DNA from 4 places in the Shewanella sp. A32 genome. Region 1 is predicted to be linked to each of the others. Evidence: predicted binding sites of a transcription regulator. Region 1 holds the regulator's gene; each other region holds the start of a gene.
The links. The regulator MetJ, encoded in region 1, represses methionine synthesis genes. The targets are predictions, from matches to a motif close to TAGACGTCTAGACGTCTA.
Positions count from the first base shown of each region.

Region 1 (4,203 bases):
TTGGCATTACGTCATTTCATCCTCTATGCTGGCCAAAGTTATCTCGGCTAGAAAATATTACGTTAAGTAATCAAAGCCCTCGCTAACTTGAGGGCTTTTTTATGCGCTTTTGTCTGAAGAATGGTGCGTTAACGGCTATCTTTAACAAGAAAATAAAATCATGGGGAGTGGGATAGAAGATGAAATTCAAAACGCTGGCATTGCTGGTTGGTGCGGCTTTAAGTTGTAGCTCAGTCTGGGCAGGGCAAGATGTATTTGAAGCCAGAACTGATGCGATGGGTGGTGCTGGTGTCGCTGCCGGTGACCGGATGGTTGCCGGATTTATTAATCCGGCATTGTTGGGCCTGGCCGATCGTCAGAGCGCAGATGTGAGTCTGTTACTTCCAGCCATCGGGGCGGATGGGGCAGATAAAGACAAAATGGTGGATGAATTTGACGACTTACAGGATAACTATGACGGCTTGGATAACGCCATTAATCAGCGGGATGTCGAGGGCATCATCCATTATCGAGACCTGTTGCTAGGAAACTTGGAGTCGTTACAAGGTGACAGTGCTTATGCCAGTGTCGGTTTGGGATTTGCTGTCGTGCTGCCGAGCAGCAGTAAAGTGTCCATGGCTATCGTTGCCAAAACCTATCTGGATGGATTCGCGTTGGCAGAGATCAGTGATGCTGATCTGGCGCTCCTCAGTGCCATCGATCCTCTGACTCCTCCTTCGCTGGATGATCTGTCATCCCAAGGCCGTGTGATCGCCGGTGCAGTATCTGATCTGGGCGTTGCCTTAAGCCATAGCTTTACCGTCGGCAATATGCCGGTCAGTATTGGTGTTACGCCTAAGTTGCAGCGTTTAGATACCTTTAATTACGCAGTATCTGCCAACAATTTCGACGTCAATGATTTTAACAGTGACGATTATCGTAATGACGATACGGGGTTTAACGTCGACGTGGGTGTTGCCATGCAACCGACGGCCGGTCTGACATTGGCGCTGAGTGGGCGGAATTTAGTGAAGCAAGATCTGCAAACCATGGCGTCAGAAGGGCAGCAGCTTACCTATCAGATTAAGCCCGCAGTCACCGCAGGTATTGCCTATGAGTGGCGTGCAATGACATTAACGTCGGATATTGATCTGACCGACAACAAGAAATTTGCGGAGTTGGACGGGCCTAAATATTGGCGTGTAGGCGGCGAAATCAAGGCTACCGATTGGCTGGCACTGCGATTAGGTTATCGTCAGGATCTCAATGATGTGACTACCGATATCTATTCGGTGGGAACGGGGATTGCGATTGGCAATTTCTTCCGATTGGATTTGACCGGGATGTTCGGCAGCGATAACGCGGTGGGCGGTGCGCTGCAGACCTCCTATCATTTCTGAGTTTGGTAGCGACAGACTAGATTAATGCCCATAGGGATTTTAGCGCCAGCAGCAAGGCACTGGCGCTACATAAGGTCAGGGTCAGCGTGCGGGTGCGACGTTTGTCCACCCGTCCCATAAGGGTGCCGGAGGCGAGAAAGCCTAAAAATACTGCGGGTAGTAATAATGCCGATAGTAGTAGATGTCGTACTGTGATGAGGCCCGATACTGCCAGAATAGCCAAGGTAATACAGGTACTTGCCATAAAAAAGGCTGACAGTGCCGCCCGAAATTTTCCGGCGTCTCGGCCCGTCAGCAATAACGCCATCGGTGGGCCGCCAATGCCAGCTACGGTGCCAAAAATACCTGAAAACAGCCCGGCGATGAACAAGCTGCGGCGGTTGACGGCGACGGTAAGCTTTTTCAGGCTCATCCACACTGCCAGTCCTACAATGGCCGCAATGATTAAACCGAGAATCGCACGTGGTGCCAGCAGTAAAGTAACGCCCAGTAAGCTGCCCGGAATTCTGCCGGCTAAGGCGTATTGCAGCCCGCCGAGTTCCAGATTGCCGCGTTCTCGTAATAAGGTAAGCAGCGCGATAGAAAAACTGAGGATGATCACCGGTACCGGCACCAACTCTGGATCAACGATATATAACAGCGGGGTAGAGACCACTGCCAGTCCGAAGCCCAGCAGACTTTGGGTGATGGCACCCAGAAAAATGATCAGTGATGCCAGAATCAGGGTGATCGGATCGACTAACGACCACATGACGGAAGTACTGTGCCGGGCGTTGCCCGGCTGTATAGAGAAGGGTTAAAACAGCAGCGATGGAAACAGTGCATTTACTCCATTTCTTCCCATTCGATACCCATATCTTCCATCATCTGTTTCGCTTCGGCCGGGATACTGTCCGGGCGATCCTTGGACAGATCTTCATCATTTGGTAATGGCTGGCCGGTATAAGCATGCAGAAATGCTTCGCACAGCAATTCGCTGTTGGTGGCATGACGTAGGTTGTTCACCTGACGCCGGGTGCGTTCATCCGTCAGTACTTTGAGCACTTTTAGCGGAATAGACACAGTGATTTTTTTTACTTGTTCGTTTTTCTTCCCGTGCTCAGCGTAAGGGCTGATATATTCGCCGTTCCATTCAGTCATGTTGCACCTGCTATGTCACTAATTCGCTGCCGATTTTAAACTCTTACATCCGACAGTCAAATGTCGGGCCATAATACTGTATCACAAAAATGGAATTCTATACATTTGGACGTCTAAACGTCTCGATGCCTATTGACGCCAACAAGCGACTTGGTAGAATTTAGCCGTCCAGACATCTTTATGGTGTTTCTTGAAAAGAATTTAAGGAGTCGAAAATGACAGAGCGGAAAATGGCCACCATCGCCGTCCGTCAGGGAATTGAAACCGATAATCAGCATGGTGCAGTGGTTCCGCCCATCTATCTTTCGACCAATTATGCCTTTGATGGGCATAAAACTCCGCGGCAGTTTGACTACAGTCGCTCTGGTAACCCAACTCGCAGTATTCTCGGAAATGCGATTGGTGAACTGGAACAAGGGTGTCCAGCAGTTATTACCGCTAGTGGTATGGCGGCGGTTACGCTGGTGACCAGTCTATTGAGCCCCGATGATCTGCTGGTTGTACCCCATGATTGTTATGGCGGTTGTTATCGGTTATTTACCCATTTAGCTAAAAAAGGCCAGTTTAAGCTGGCGATTATCGACCAGACCGATGCGGCGGCATTACAACAAGCCCTGGCGCGTAAGCCAAAGATGGTATGGATTGAAACGCCTTCCAACCCCTTGCTGCGGGTAATCGATATCGCCAGTGTTGCCGCGGCCTGTAATGCCGTGGGAGCACTGTTGGTGGCGGATAACACCTTCCTGTCTCCCGCATTACAGCAACCGTTATTGCTGGGCGCCGATATCGTAGTGCATTCCACCACCAAATATATCAACGGTCACAGTGACGTTGTCGGTGGTGCGGTGATTGCAAAAGATGCGGCGCTGGCAGAACAGCTACACTGGTGGTCTAACACCTTGGGGCTGACCGGCGGTGCATTCGACAGTTATCTGACATTACGCGGCCTGCGCACACTGGCACTGCGTATTCAGCAGCACCAAAATAATGCCGCTAAAATTGTGGATCTGCTGCAAAGTAGCGCGCAAGTACAGAAGGTGTATTACCCTGGGCTGAAAACGCATCCGGGTCATGAAATTGCGGCGAAACAGCAACTTGGCTTTGGTGCTATGGTCAGTTTCGAACTGAAAGGCAGTGATGCCGAAGTGGAAGCTTTTCTTGGCGCTTTGCGCTATTTCTCTGTTGCAGAAAGTTTGGGGGGCGTGGAAAGTCTGGTAGCGGTTCCTGCTACTATGACACATCGGGCAATGGAACCGGCAGCCCGTGCTGAAGCCGGCATCAAAGATACACTTATTCGTTTATCCGTGGGGATCGAAGATCCACAGGATCTGCTGGACGATATCGCTGCTGGTTTGGCAGCGGTCGCCGCTTGTTGAGTTGGGGAGCATTGATTGATGGCGCGTAGTCACTTACATAAGTTTGGGGGTAGCAGTCTCGCGGATCCGGATTGTTATCGGCGTGTGGCGCATATTTTACTGACTCATGGTCGTCCCGATGACCTGATCGTGGTATCCGCAGCTGGCAAAACCACTAATTTTCTCTACAAACTATTATCGCTGCGCGAACAGGGCAAGTTGTGGCAGGAAGAACTACAGGTTTTGATGAGTTACCAGCAAAACCTGATTGAACAGTTATTGAGTAATTCCCAAGCGCGTCAGCTGCGGGAACGGCTGGCGAATGATCG
Region 1 covers NZ_JARFTS010000007.1:113,528-117,730, reverse strand. The annotation lists gene nrfD (NrfD/PsrC family molybdoenzyme membrane anchor subunit) at 1-51, shown strand, start outside; gene PY479_RS07755 (conjugal transfer protein TraF) at 180-1,379, shown strand; gene PY479_RS07750 (sulfite exporter TauE/SafE family protein) at 1,396-2,130, opposite strand; gene metJ (met regulon transcriptional regulator MetJ) at 2,205-2,519, opposite strand; gene metB (cystathionine gamma-synthase) at 2,735-3,895, shown strand; gene PY479_RS07735 (bifunctional aspartate kinase/homoserine dehydrogenase II) at 3,914-4,203, shown strand, end outside.

Region 2 (4,203 bases), on a different contig from region 1:
CCAGCAAAGATTCGGCAGCAGCAATCACGTTATCGACGGTAAAGCCGAACTCTTCAAACAATTGACCCGCTGGAGCCGACTCACCGAAGGTGGTCATGCCGATAACCTTGCCGTTAAGACCGACATACTTGTACCAGTAATCGGCGATCCCGGCTTCAACGGCAACGCGCTTGGTCACAGCGGCCGGTAATACAGCTTCTTTATACGCCGCATCCTGTTTATCAAACACATCAGTGGCAGGCATAGATACTACGCGCACTTTACGTCCGGCAGCAGTCAGTGACGCTTGTGCTTTCACGGCTAATTCTACTTCAGAACCGGTGGCGATGAAGATCAGCTCAGGCGTACCAGCACAATCCACCAGCACATAACCACCTTTAGTGACATCGGCCAGCTGCGCAGCGTTGCGAGGCATCTGCGTCAGGTTTTGCCGTGAGAAAATCAGTGATGTTGGACCATCCTGACGTTCAATAGCATATTTCCAGGCGATCGCAGATTCCACTTGGTCACATGGACGCCAGGTACTCATGTTAGGCATCAGACGCAGGGTGGCAGTTTGCTCAACCGGCTGATGGGTTGGACCGTCTTCCCCCAGACCAATGGAGTCATGGGTATACACAAAGATTACCCGCTGTTTCATCAATGCTGCCATACGCAGTGCGTTACGGGCATATTCCATAAACATCAGGAAAGTTGCGCCATAAGGCACAAAGCCACCATGCAACGCAATACCATTCATCATCGCTGACATACCGAACTCACGCACCCCGTAGTGCAGATAGTTACCAGTAGCGTCTTCGCGGCTGATGGACTTGGAAGCGGAATACATCGTCAGGTTAGAAGGCGCTAAGTCAGCACTACCACCGAGAAATTCTGGCAGTAATTTACCGAAGGCTTCCAATGCGTTTTGCGATGCCTTGCGTGACGCGATATTGGCCGGGTTGGCTTGTAACTGTTCGATATAAGCCTGAGCGCCGGTTGCAAAGTCGGCTGGCAGTTCGCCACTGACACGGCGTTTCAGTTCAGCCGCCAGCTCAGGGTATGCCGCGGCGTAGGCAGCAAACTGAGTTTCCCAATCCGATTCTGCGGCACTACCGGCAGCCTTTGCATCCCAAGCGGCATAAATTTCCGCAGGAATTTCAAACGGCGCATAAGGCCATCCCAAAAATTCTCGAGCAGCGGCCACTTCAGCATCACCCAGTGGTGAGCCATGACAGTCATGGGAACCGGATTTGTTAGGTGATCCATAACCGATAATAGTTTTACAGCAGATCAGTGATGGTCGTGGATCCGCTTTGGCTTGCTCAATGGCCGAGTTAATCGCTTCAGCATCATGGCCATCAACCGCAGCAATGACTTGCCAGCCATAGGCTTCAAAACGTTTCGGAGTGTCGTCGCTAAACCAGCCATCAACGTGACCGTCAATTGAAATACCGTTGTCATCCCAGAAGGCAATCAGCTTGCCCACCCCCAGAGTCCCCGCCAGCGAGCAGGCTTCATGGGAGATACCTTCCATCATGCAACCGTCGCCCATGAACACATAAGTGTGATGGTCAACAATCTCATGGCCTTCACGGTTGAACTGCGCCGCCAACACTTTTTCGGCAATCGCCATCCCAACCGCATTGGTAATACCCTGTCCCAGCGGCCCGGTGGTGGTTTCGACACCAGGAGCATAGCCGTATTCAGGATGACCAGGCGTGCGAGAATGCAACTGACGGAACTGTTTCAGATCGTCAATACTGAGATCATAACCGCTCAGATGTAACAAGGAATAAAGCAACATCGAACCGTGGCCATTGGACAACACAAAACGGTCGCGATTAGCCCATTTCGGATCAAGTGGATTGTGCCGCAGATGCCCGCGCCAGAGTACTTCTGCGATGTCAGCCATGCCCATAGGAGCACCTGGGTGACCGGATTTAGCTTTTTGCACTGCATCCATACTTAAAGCACGAATAGCGTTAGCGAGTTCTTTACGGGAAGACATGCTTACTCCTGCGTAGTGAGACTTGAGAATTGTAGGGCTAAAATTTGGCGGTTATTTTCCCGCAGAGGGCCGGTTGAAGCAAATATATTTCCCGCGTTTTGCCTAGGAAATATGTCAAGAAAAACCCAACATCACCTTTTACTGAGTAGCCAGCTCCCTTGAAGCACTGGCCGGGCTTGCATGCGGCTGTAAAGCTAGCTAGACAGATGCGCTTTTCCAAGGCATGACAATTCCGATTAATTCACTGATATATATAAATAATCTCCCGTACATCACAGTACCGGTATGGGGGGTATCGCACAAATATCAGCAAAAGGGGTTTTATAAAAACTAAATTAAATTAAAATAGACGTCTAGATGTAGATGCTTCTATACGGATGTAGCAGCAGCTAACGGTTTTTCTATATTAATCGCGAGATTTTCCAGACTATGGCAAGACACCTGTTTACTTCTGAATCTGTGTCAGAAGGACATCCTGATAAAATCGCCGATCAGATTTCTGATGCGGTGCTCGACGCCATTCTCACCCAGGACCCTAAGGCCCGCGTCGCCTGTGAAACCTATGTCAAAACTGGCATGGTGATGGTAGGTGGTGAGATTACCACTTCTGCTTGGGTGGACATTGAAGAACTGACCCGTAACACTGTGCGTGAAATCGGCTATACCAGTTCCGAAATGGGATTTGATGCTAACTCCTGTGCGGTATTAAGCGCTATCGGTAAACAATCACCTGATATCAACCAAGGTGTTGACCGTAAAGACCCGAAAGAACAGGGTGCGGGAGACCAGGGATTGATGTTCGGTTATGCCAGCAACGAAACTGACGTACTGATGCCAGCCCCAATCACTTATGCACATGCGCTGGTCAAACGCCAGTCACAAGTGCGTAAACAAGGCCTATTGCCATGGTTACGCCCTGATGCCAAATCTCAGGTGACCTTCGTATACGACAATGATCAGATTGTCGGTATTGATGCCGTGGTGCTATCAACTCAGCACAGCGACGAAATCAGCCTGAAAGAATTGCAAGAAGGCGTGATGGAAACCATCATCAAGCCCGTATTGCCACAGCAATGGCTGACCAAAGACACCAAATTCTTTATCAACCCAACCGGTCGTTTTGTGATTGGTGGGCCGATGGGCGACTGCGGTCTGACAGGTCGTAAGATTATCGTCGATACCTACGGTGGTATGGCGCGTCATGGTGGTGGTGCATTCTCTGGTAAAGATCCATCAAAGGTGGACCGCAGTGCGGCATACGCGGCCCGTTATGTTGCTAAGAACATCGTGGCTGCCGGACTGGCGGCTCGCTGTGAAATTCAGGTTTCCTATGCCATTGGGGTAGCAGAACCGACTTCTATCAGTGTGGAAACCTTTGGTACTGGCAGATTGCCAGAAGAACAGCTGATTGCGCTAGTACGCCGTCACTTTGACCTGCGGCCATACGGTCTGACCGAAATGCTGGATCTGGCTCGCCCAATCTATCAGGCAACCGCAGCATACGGCCACTTTGGCCGCAGTGAGTTCCCGTGGGAGCAAACCAATAAGGCTGAAGCCCTGCGTGATGACGCGGGCTTGTAATTAAATTAGCCGATAAAAAAGCCGCCTACTGGCGGTTTTTTTATCGTTAAAAATCAATAACAATGGTCGAAATGGGCGCTTTCCATGCACATAAATGCCAGTTGCTGTGGGGGTAATGGTGTCACCGAAACCGCTTCAGCATCTTTGACTAACGCCTCATCAGCCACTAATGCCAGCTGACTGTGATAATTATTTGTGCGACCACAATCAAAGATACTATCCAACGCCTGCACCAAAAAACGTCGGCCTTCTTTTCCCTGAATACCCGCCTCAATCACTCGGTACTTTTGTTGCTGTAACGCCAATAACGATACCAGCCAACGGGCCATATCAAATGACGATAATCGCAGTGTTTTGCTGAGCGAGAGTAATGACGCCTGAGTATGTAATTCCTGAGTTCCCATCGTGTTCACCCACCACAATTGATGATGCTTTAAGGCTAGCAAATCCGTCGATATTCGGATATCGATCTCCACCCCATGACGATATTTTTTAATCATGCATCAAATAAGTGCTGACAAAGACCATTAATGTCAATAAGTTATACCTGTAGGCAAGCATTAACTCATCCATAAATTGCTAATGGTAACGTTATCAAGATTAATGCCCCGGATTGTAACGACAATGTTGAC
Region 2 covers NZ_JARFTS010000002.1:162,611-166,813, reverse strand. The annotation lists gene tkt (transketolase) at 1-1,990, opposite strand, end outside; gene metK (methionine adenosyltransferase) at 2,420-3,571, shown strand; gene PY479_RS02685 (hypothetical protein) at 3,625-4,071, opposite strand.
Region 2: a site for MetJ is predicted at 2,337-2,354, ahead of metK (methionine adenosyltransferase). Genes of this name have one in related genera too.

Region 3 (4,203 bases), on a different contig from region 1:
TCCCGGCAATAAAGGCCAACAACACCCTTGGTAACCTCAGTTCCCATACAATCCGCAAACTGATATCAGGCACTTGCCCCATGCCCAATATTTTATGGCCCAGTACCCGAGCCACATCCAGCATACTGATATTATCAGCCGCACCGAATGCTGTCGCTGCCAGTGGCGTCACCAGCAGCAATAACAACATACTCAACCAACAGACTTGCAATCGCTTATCCACCGGCGATGGCAAGCGCTCACTTATGGGCATAAGCATTACCCATTTGGCGCTGAGCGACGCCGTTACTACCCGCCATTATCGGCGAATAACCATAAAAATAATGAATGAGTGGTTTCGCTGTCTGTGGATGACGAGTAATCTCGCAACAGACACCAAACACTTCACTGAGACGCTGTTCCGTCAATACATTCTCAACCGCGCCGACAGCAACGACTTCGCCTTGATTCAGCAACAACAGTTCATCACACATTGCTGATGCTAAGTTAAGATCGTGAATCGACGCGATGACGGTCACACCCAGGCTTTTAACCAACTCAAGGATCTGGATCTGATATCGGATATCCAGATGATTGGTTGGCTCATCCAACAATAGTAATTTTGGCTTTTGAACAATGGCCCGGGCGATCAGCGCACGCTGCTTTTCACCACCAGACAGATGCTGCAATGCGGCATCGGCCTTATCGCCTAATCCCACCTGCACCAAAGCGGCAGCAATGGCGCTATTATCCTCTGCTGAATCCCGCTCGAAAAGCCTTTTATAAGGGGTCAGACCGGTGGAGACTAACTGCCACACACTCACATCCGCTTGTGGTGGTATCTCCTGCAACACAACCGCAACTTCGCGGGCAAACATTTTCAGTGGCCGGCTAAAAATATCGGTGCCATACAAGCAAATATTACCGGCATCCGGGTGGATATACCGATACAGACATCTCAATAAACTGGACTTACCGGCACCATTCGGACCAATCAATCCCAGCATTTTGCCTGGCATCAAGTTAAAACTGACACCAGAGAGTATCTGTTTGTCTGCTACCGACCAGGAAACATCAACTGCCGTCAGGGCCGGCACCATGGGCCGCCTCCACCAAAAATATCATTACATGTGCAGTAGGCTAACAGTTTAAGACTGTCTGCTGCCAGCAATCAGTGCTGGCAGCAGCACATTTGGGCATTTTTTACAGCTGCCAATGCAGTTTTGGCTGGCATTCCCATTCGCCATCCACTTCATGAGCGTCTACTTCTATCTTCAGCACGGAACCATAAGGCAGTTCCAGACCGTTGAATACACCATTAAGCGGTAATTCGCCTGGATTCAGCATTTCGCTGATCAATGTGCGCATCACACCACCGTGAGTGATCAAAAGTGCGGTGTGCTGCTCACCATGCAGCAATTCCTGGATTAACGATTCCCAACCGCGGGTTACCCGGCGATACAGTTCTCGCACGGTTTCACCCGCTGGGGGCGTATGGTTTAACGGATCAGCCTGATAGGCGGCAGTGGCCTTCGGATAATCTGCCTGCAGCGACGCATAGGACTTACCGTCCCATTCACCGAAATTCAGCTCCTGCAACCAGTCGGCTGTTTGCAGCGGACTGTCAAAAAATTCCGGCATCTCGCTGGCCAGTCCATCGGCGAACTGGCTACAACGTTGCAGTGGAGAACTCAGCAACAACAATTTACCTTCAGGCAGATGCTCACACAGCTCTCGCCAAGCGTTCCACATTTCTGCCTCACCTTGCTCGCTCAAAGGCGACTCGGTACGGCCTCTTAGAATATCGCCATCGGCGCAGCTGCCGTGACGCATCAGATATACTGTCAATTTTCTGTAGCAGGACATGATGGTTCCTTCGATTTAACTACCCGGGCTAAGGGGCAACAATTTCACCTTGCCGCAGAACGCCGGAATCCTTATTATGGACGTCTATACGTATAAACATCCAAAACAACCCTGTAGTTATTCCGCAGCCATACTATGATGCAAGTTTACTATCATAATCACAGTAATGTGATCTGGATCATAACTCAAATTTAAAAGTTTGTATTTGTTAATTTTTATTTTAGGAACAAGTAATTAAGGCTTCCAATGATTAGCAATTCTGCCATCGCTGCAACACAGCAAATCCACAATGCGCTAACCCAGCGTATTTTGATTATCGACGGTGCAATGGGCACCATGATCCAGAGCTTCAAACTGGAAGAAGCAGATTATCGTGGTGAACGTTTCCGCGACTGGCATTGCGACGTCAAAGGTAACAATGATCTGCTGGTATTAACTCAGCCGCAGATTATTAAGTCTATCCACCGCCAATATCTGGAAGCCGGTGCAGACATCATCGAAACCAACAGTTTCAATGCCACCACCATCGCCATGGCTGATTACGATATGCAGGCGCTGGTGAGCGAAATTAACCAACAAGCGGCCCAACTGGCACGCGAAGCCGCCGACGAAGTCGCTGCGGCTACTGGGATTCCGCGTTATGTCGCCGGGGTTCTAGGTCCCACAAACCGTACTTGTTCCATTAGTCCCGACGTCAACGACCCAGGCTTTCGCAATATTCACTTTGATGCGTTAGTGGCGGCATATGTGCAAGCCACTGAAGCGCTTATCAAAGGCGGCGCGGACATGCTGATGGTCGAAACCATTTTCGATACCCTCAATGCCAAAGCGGCGCTGTTCGCGATTGATGAAGTGTTTGACAAACTTGGTATTCGCTTGCCAGTAATGATTTCCGGCACCATTACCGATGCCTCAGGTCGTACGCTGACAGGCCAGACAACCGAAGCTTTCTACAACTCACTGCGCCACATCAAGCCGTTGTCATTTGGCCTTAACTGCGCGCTTGGACCGAAAGAATTACGCCCTTACGTGGAAGAGCTGGCGCGCATCAGTGAAACCTTTGTTTCCGCACACCCTAATGCCGGTTTACCGAATGAATTTGGCGGTTATGATGAAACGCCGGCGCAGATGGCCGAGGTGATTGGTCAGTGGGCCAAGGAAGGACTGGTTAACTTAGTTGGTGGCTGCTGTGGGACGACTCCGGCTCACATCAAAGCCATCCGTGAGGCCGTCAGTCCATATCAACCGCGACAACTGCCGGAGCTGCCAGTGGCCTGCCGCCTGGCCGGACTGGAACCGCTGACCATTGACGCCAACAGTTTGTTCGTTAACGTCGGCGAGCGCACCAATGTCACCGGTTCAGCCAAATTTCTGCGGCTGATCAAAGAGGGGCAGTTTGAAACTGCACTCGATGTGGCTCGTGAACAGGTAGAAAGCGGTGCACAGATCATCGACGTTAACATGGACGAAGGCATGTTAGACGGCGTGGAGATGATGCAGAAGTTTCTCAACCTCATCGCCTCCGAACCCGACATCAGCAAAGTGCCGGTGATGATCGATTCCTCCAAATGGGAAGTGATTGAAGCCGGATTAAAGTGCATTCAGGGTAAAGGTATCGTCAACTCAATTTCGCTGAAAGAGGGCGAAGCAACCTTCATTGCACATGCGCAGCTGGTAAAACGTTATGGTGCAGCCGCGATCATCATGGCATTCGATGAACAAGGCCAAGCCGATACCCACGCGCGTAAAATCAATATCTGTACTCGCGCCTACCGCATTTTGGTCGATCAGGTTGGCTTCCCACCGGAAGATATCATCTTCGACCCGAATATCTTTGCCATTGCGACCGGTATTGAAGAACACGATAACTACGCCGTGGACTTCATCAACGCGGTGAAAGATATCAAGGCCACCTTGCCACACGCGATGGTGTCTGGCGGGGTGTCTAACGTTTCGTTCTCCTTCCGTGGCAATAACCCGGTACGTGAAGCGATTCATGCAGTTTTTCTGTATCACGCCATCAAGGCGGGCATGGATATGGGCATTGTCAACGCCGGTCAGCTGGCGATTTACGACGATATTGATCCGATGCTGAAGCAACGCGTCGAAGCGGTGGTGCTGAATTTGCCGTGTCCGGTTGTCGGCTCCAGTAACACCGAACAGCTGCTGGATATTGCCGAAAAATACCGTGGCGGACAAAGCGGTGCCAATAAGCAGGAAGATCAGGCTTGGCGGCACTGGCCAGTAAACAAACGACTGGAACATGCGCTGGTCAAAGGGATTACTGAATTTATCGATGAAGACACCGAAGAAGCACGTCTAGCCGCGACTCGCCCGCTCGACGTTATCGAAGGTCCG
Region 3 covers NZ_JARFTS010000002.1:68,777-72,979, reverse strand. The annotation lists gene PY479_RS02265 (iron ABC transporter permease) at 1-253, opposite strand, end outside; gene PY479_RS02260 (ABC transporter ATP-binding protein) at 240-1,079, opposite strand; gene PY479_RS02255 (histidine phosphatase family protein) at 1,183-1,845, opposite strand; gene metH (methionine synthase) at 2,092-4,203, shown strand, end outside.
Region 3: a site for MetJ is predicted at 1,923-1,940, ahead of metH (methionine synthase). Genes of this name have one in related genera too.

Region 4 (4,203 bases), on a different contig from region 1:
TTCGCCGCTTGCGCCATCAATGCCACTATCTCTTCAACCCCGGGAATATTTGGTGAATGAATATCGTACACACCGGGACCAATTTCGTTCGGATATTCATATACTTCAAACACATCCAGTAACGCCATATGGGAACGTGAGGTTTCGATAGTGATGACATCAGCGTCCAGCGCCGCAATCGCTGCAATGGTATCGTTGAATTCGCTGTAGCACATGTGAGTGTGGATCTGCGTGTCATCACGCGCCACTGAGGCACTGAGCCGGAATGCTGCGACGGCCCAACGCAGGTATTCCGTCCAATCACTTTGTTTAAGTGGCAACCCTTCGCGAAATGCAGGCTCATCAATCTGGATAATACTGATCCCGGCTTGCTGCAGATCAGCGACTTCATCACGAATGGCGAGCCCCAGCTGATAGGCGATAGTTTCCCGAGGTAAATCCTCCCGGACAAACGACCAATGTAGCAGCGTAACCGGGCCGGTCAGCATCCCTTTAACGGGCTTATCCGTAAGACTCTGGGCGTATTCAGCCCACGCCAGTGTCATCGGTGCAGGTCGACTCACATCGCCATAAATCAGTGGTGGTTTGACACAGCGGGAACCATAACTTTGTACCCAACCGTAACGTGTAAAACCAATGCCCTGAAGCTGTTCACCAAAATATTCCACCATGTCATTGCGTTCAGCTTCACCATGAACCAGCACATCCAGTCCCAATTTCAGTTGGCGCTCAATCGTGTCTTTGGTGATCTGTTGCAACAACCGGGTATAGTCTGCAGCAGGAAGCTCGCCGGAGCGCCAGCGATTGCGCAGCTGACGAATTGCCGCCGTTTGCGGGAAAGAACCAATCGTAGTTGTGGGCAATAAAGGCAAACGTAATCGTGCCTGTTGCAGTGGCTGGCGCTGACTAAAATCACGGTGACGATTGAAATCCTGTGCACCCAACGCTGCTAACCTTGCGGCAACGGCGGTATCGGCATCAGCCGCCTGCCTTGTCCGCCGCGCGCGACAGCGCTGAGTAATGACAGCGGCCACTTCGCTGTCTGGCTGCTGCAATAGCAGTTGTAATTCCCGCAGTTCGGTCAATTTCTGCCGGGCAAAGGCTAAGCGGGCTTTCAACGCAGCTGTCAGCTCAGTTTCTACCTCCAGATCTACCGGCGTGTGCAGCAACGAACAGGATGGCGCCAGCCACAAGCGCTCACCCAATTGCTGCGCGTATGGTGCCAGTGTTTGCGCTAACAGATCCAGATCGGCGGCCCAGACATTGCGACCATTGATGACGCCGGCAGACAGTATCTGCTCGCTGCGCAAAGCCGCGGCAAATGGTGCTAGCTGCTCCGGAGCACTCACCAGATCCAGATGCAATCCCGCCACGGGTAATGCCGAAATTAACTGCTGATGATGGGCAATGCTACCATAGTAACTGGCCAGCAACAGTTTTACCGGCGCCGTTTGCAACACCGCATACGCTTGCGCATATGCCTGTTGCCATAGAGGTGATAACTCCAGTGCCAGCGCAGGTTCATCCAATTGCACCCAACTGACACCCAGCTCGGCAAACTGAGTCAACAACTGCTGATAAGCCAGCAGCAACCGGGGCAGCAGTTGCAGCTTATCAAACGGCTCCCCCACAGTTTTGGCAAGATGCAGAAATGTTATCGGCCCGAGCAATACCGGTTTGACCTGATACCCCTGAGCCTGCGCTTCTTTCACTTCATCGAACCACTGTGACCAACAGAGACTAAACTGCTGTTCTGCCGTTAGTTCCGGCACCAGATAGTGGTAATTGGTGTTGAAATACTTGGTCATTTCTGCCGCGGCTGCCGCAGTCCCCGTTGGCGCCCGCCCTCTTGCCACCCGGAACAACGTGTCCAGATCGACCTCACCCTGACGGTGACGCGGCGGGATCACACCTAACGTTGCACTCAATGTCAGTACCTGATCGTAGTAAGCGAAATCACCTACGGGCAATAAATCAAGACCTGCCTCGGACTGCCACTGCCAGTGCGTACGTCGCAGCTCAGCGGCCTGCGCCAACAGCTGTGATTGGCTCAATTCGCCACGCCAGTACTGTTCCAGGGCAAATTTCAATTCGCGGCGACGGCCGATACGGGGAAACCCCAGATTATGTAATGTCATGCTCACACCTCACTCCGTTGGCTGGATAAATGACGCCTCGTTCAGCAATTCAATATAGGCGTCTAGACGTCTGGAAGTTTATTGTGATAGTCTCTGCCCAATCAAACGAAATGGCTTCAACACCAACATGAGCAGGATTCATCCGGGATGAGCATGATAGAACTCAGGCACTTGTGGACATTATTAGCCCTGAAAGAATGCGGTAGTTTAGCGGCGGCGGCCAAAAAGCGATTTGTCACCCAGTCGGCACTGTCACACCAAATTAAAGAATTGGAAACGCGGATCAACTCATCGGTGTTTATTCGCAAGAGCAAACCGCTGGCATTTACTGAAGAAGGCACACGGCTGTTATTGCTGGCTGAGGAAATCTTGCCAAAAGTACAGGAAACCGAAAACTTGCTGAAACAAGGCAGCAACCTGATACAAGGACCTCTGCGTGTCGGTATTGAATGTCACTCCTGTTTCCGTTGGTTAATGCCGGCCATGGAAGCGTTCAAACACAAATATCCGGAAGCCAGACTCGATCTCTCCAGCCGTTACCTGTTTGATTCGCTAAGTGCGCTGGAAAATGATGATTTGGACTTAGTCCTGACCTCGGATCCAGTTGCCAGCCATACCATTGCTTACCAACATCTCTTTGAATTTGAAGTTGACTTGGTCGTTAGCAAGGAGCACCCGTTAGCAAAATTTGATTATGTTTTGCCTCAGCAGTTAGCCAAGCAGCCGATCATCAGCTATCCGGTGCCCCTCGAACGACTAGACTTGTTTCGTTATTTTCTGGAACCCGCCGGCGTGGCACCCGGCCCTCAAAAAACCAGTGACCTCACTAACGTGTTATTACAACGGTTGGCCTGTAACGAAGGCGTCGCCGCCCTGCCCAACTGGTCAATGCGCGAAGCTCACGGCCTGAGTCTGAAAGCGTTAAAACTGGGAAAGGATGGCCTCAAACGGCCACTATTCGGCGCATATCGACGTAATGCTGCCAATAGTAACATGATTGAGCATTGGTTGACGCTGGTCGCTACAGAAGCTGTCGCCCAACAGGACACCCATTGATATTAACATCAACGGGTTACAGTGGATTTAACAGCAAGCCTCGCTGAGCTAAAATGCGTCGCAACACCAATCCTGGAGAGTTAGCATCACGGGTCTGCCGCAGATTATGCGCAATCATGAATTCATGTTGCAGCTCATCATCCAGCCCCAACGCCTCAAATGCGCCCAATGTCAGCGATTTTTGCTGAGTGTCGATCAAACTTTTGATGATACTCAGCGGGAAACACTGTTCCTGCTCGACATTAAGATAGGCAAATGCGGTTAACGCAATGATCTGCCCAAACACACTGAACAGCGCCAACGTCTGAACTTCATCGGCATCAATACTGACCCCCTGCATCTGGTGCAGACTATCTACAGCTTCTGTGGCAATAGATTCGGTCAACCGCCAGTATCCCTGTACCAACTTCCGATAAGGTTGTGGCAGCTCGTCCAACCGCTCTTTCAGATAAAAGGTGAAAGCATACCGATAGATATTGACTTGTCCTAACCGGACCAGAGCATCTTTCAGGCTACGATTGGGGTGCAGTGAAGGTGCTAGCGCGCAATTACTGCGCCACAGCAGGTGGGCGGCCAGAGCGGGATCAGTAGATACGATATCAATGACATTGCGGATATCACCGTCAGCAATAATGGCTTTCTTCAGCGGAACCAAGGTTGCTCGCCGACCGATAACCTGTTCCTCATTGGCGATAATTGCACGGACCTCTGAGAAAACTTGCTGCTCAAGATCTGTCATATATTAATTAACCTGTTCTTATTAGGACTTGCGCCCATTTTTTTTACAAAGGATTTACCCACAAATGCCACCTGAGGGTCAAGCGTAATCGAACGATTTTAGACATGACGCGACAGTTCAGAAAGCACCAGCATGTTTAAGCTTGTTATAGATCTCAGTCGCCAGGCGATGATATCCGGCGGCATTAAGATGTACCGCGTCTGATTTGAGCGATGGCGATGACAGCAACTCACTCAATGCATCATCCATTAACAGGCTATCATGCCGTTT
Region 4 covers NZ_JARFTS010000006.1:166,482-170,684, reverse strand. The annotation lists gene metE (5-methyltetrahydropteroyltriglutamate--homocysteine S-methyltransferase) at 1-2,138, opposite strand, end outside; gene PY479_RS07180 (LysR family transcriptional regulator) at 2,292-3,194, shown strand; gene PY479_RS07175 (HDOD domain-containing protein) at 3,211-3,933, opposite strand; gene PY479_RS07170 (GDSL-type esterase/lipase family protein) at 4,051-4,203, opposite strand, start outside.
Region 4: a site for MetJ is predicted at 2,194-2,211, ahead of metE (5-methyltetrahydropteroyltriglutamate--homocysteine S-methyltransferase). Genes of this name have one in related genera too.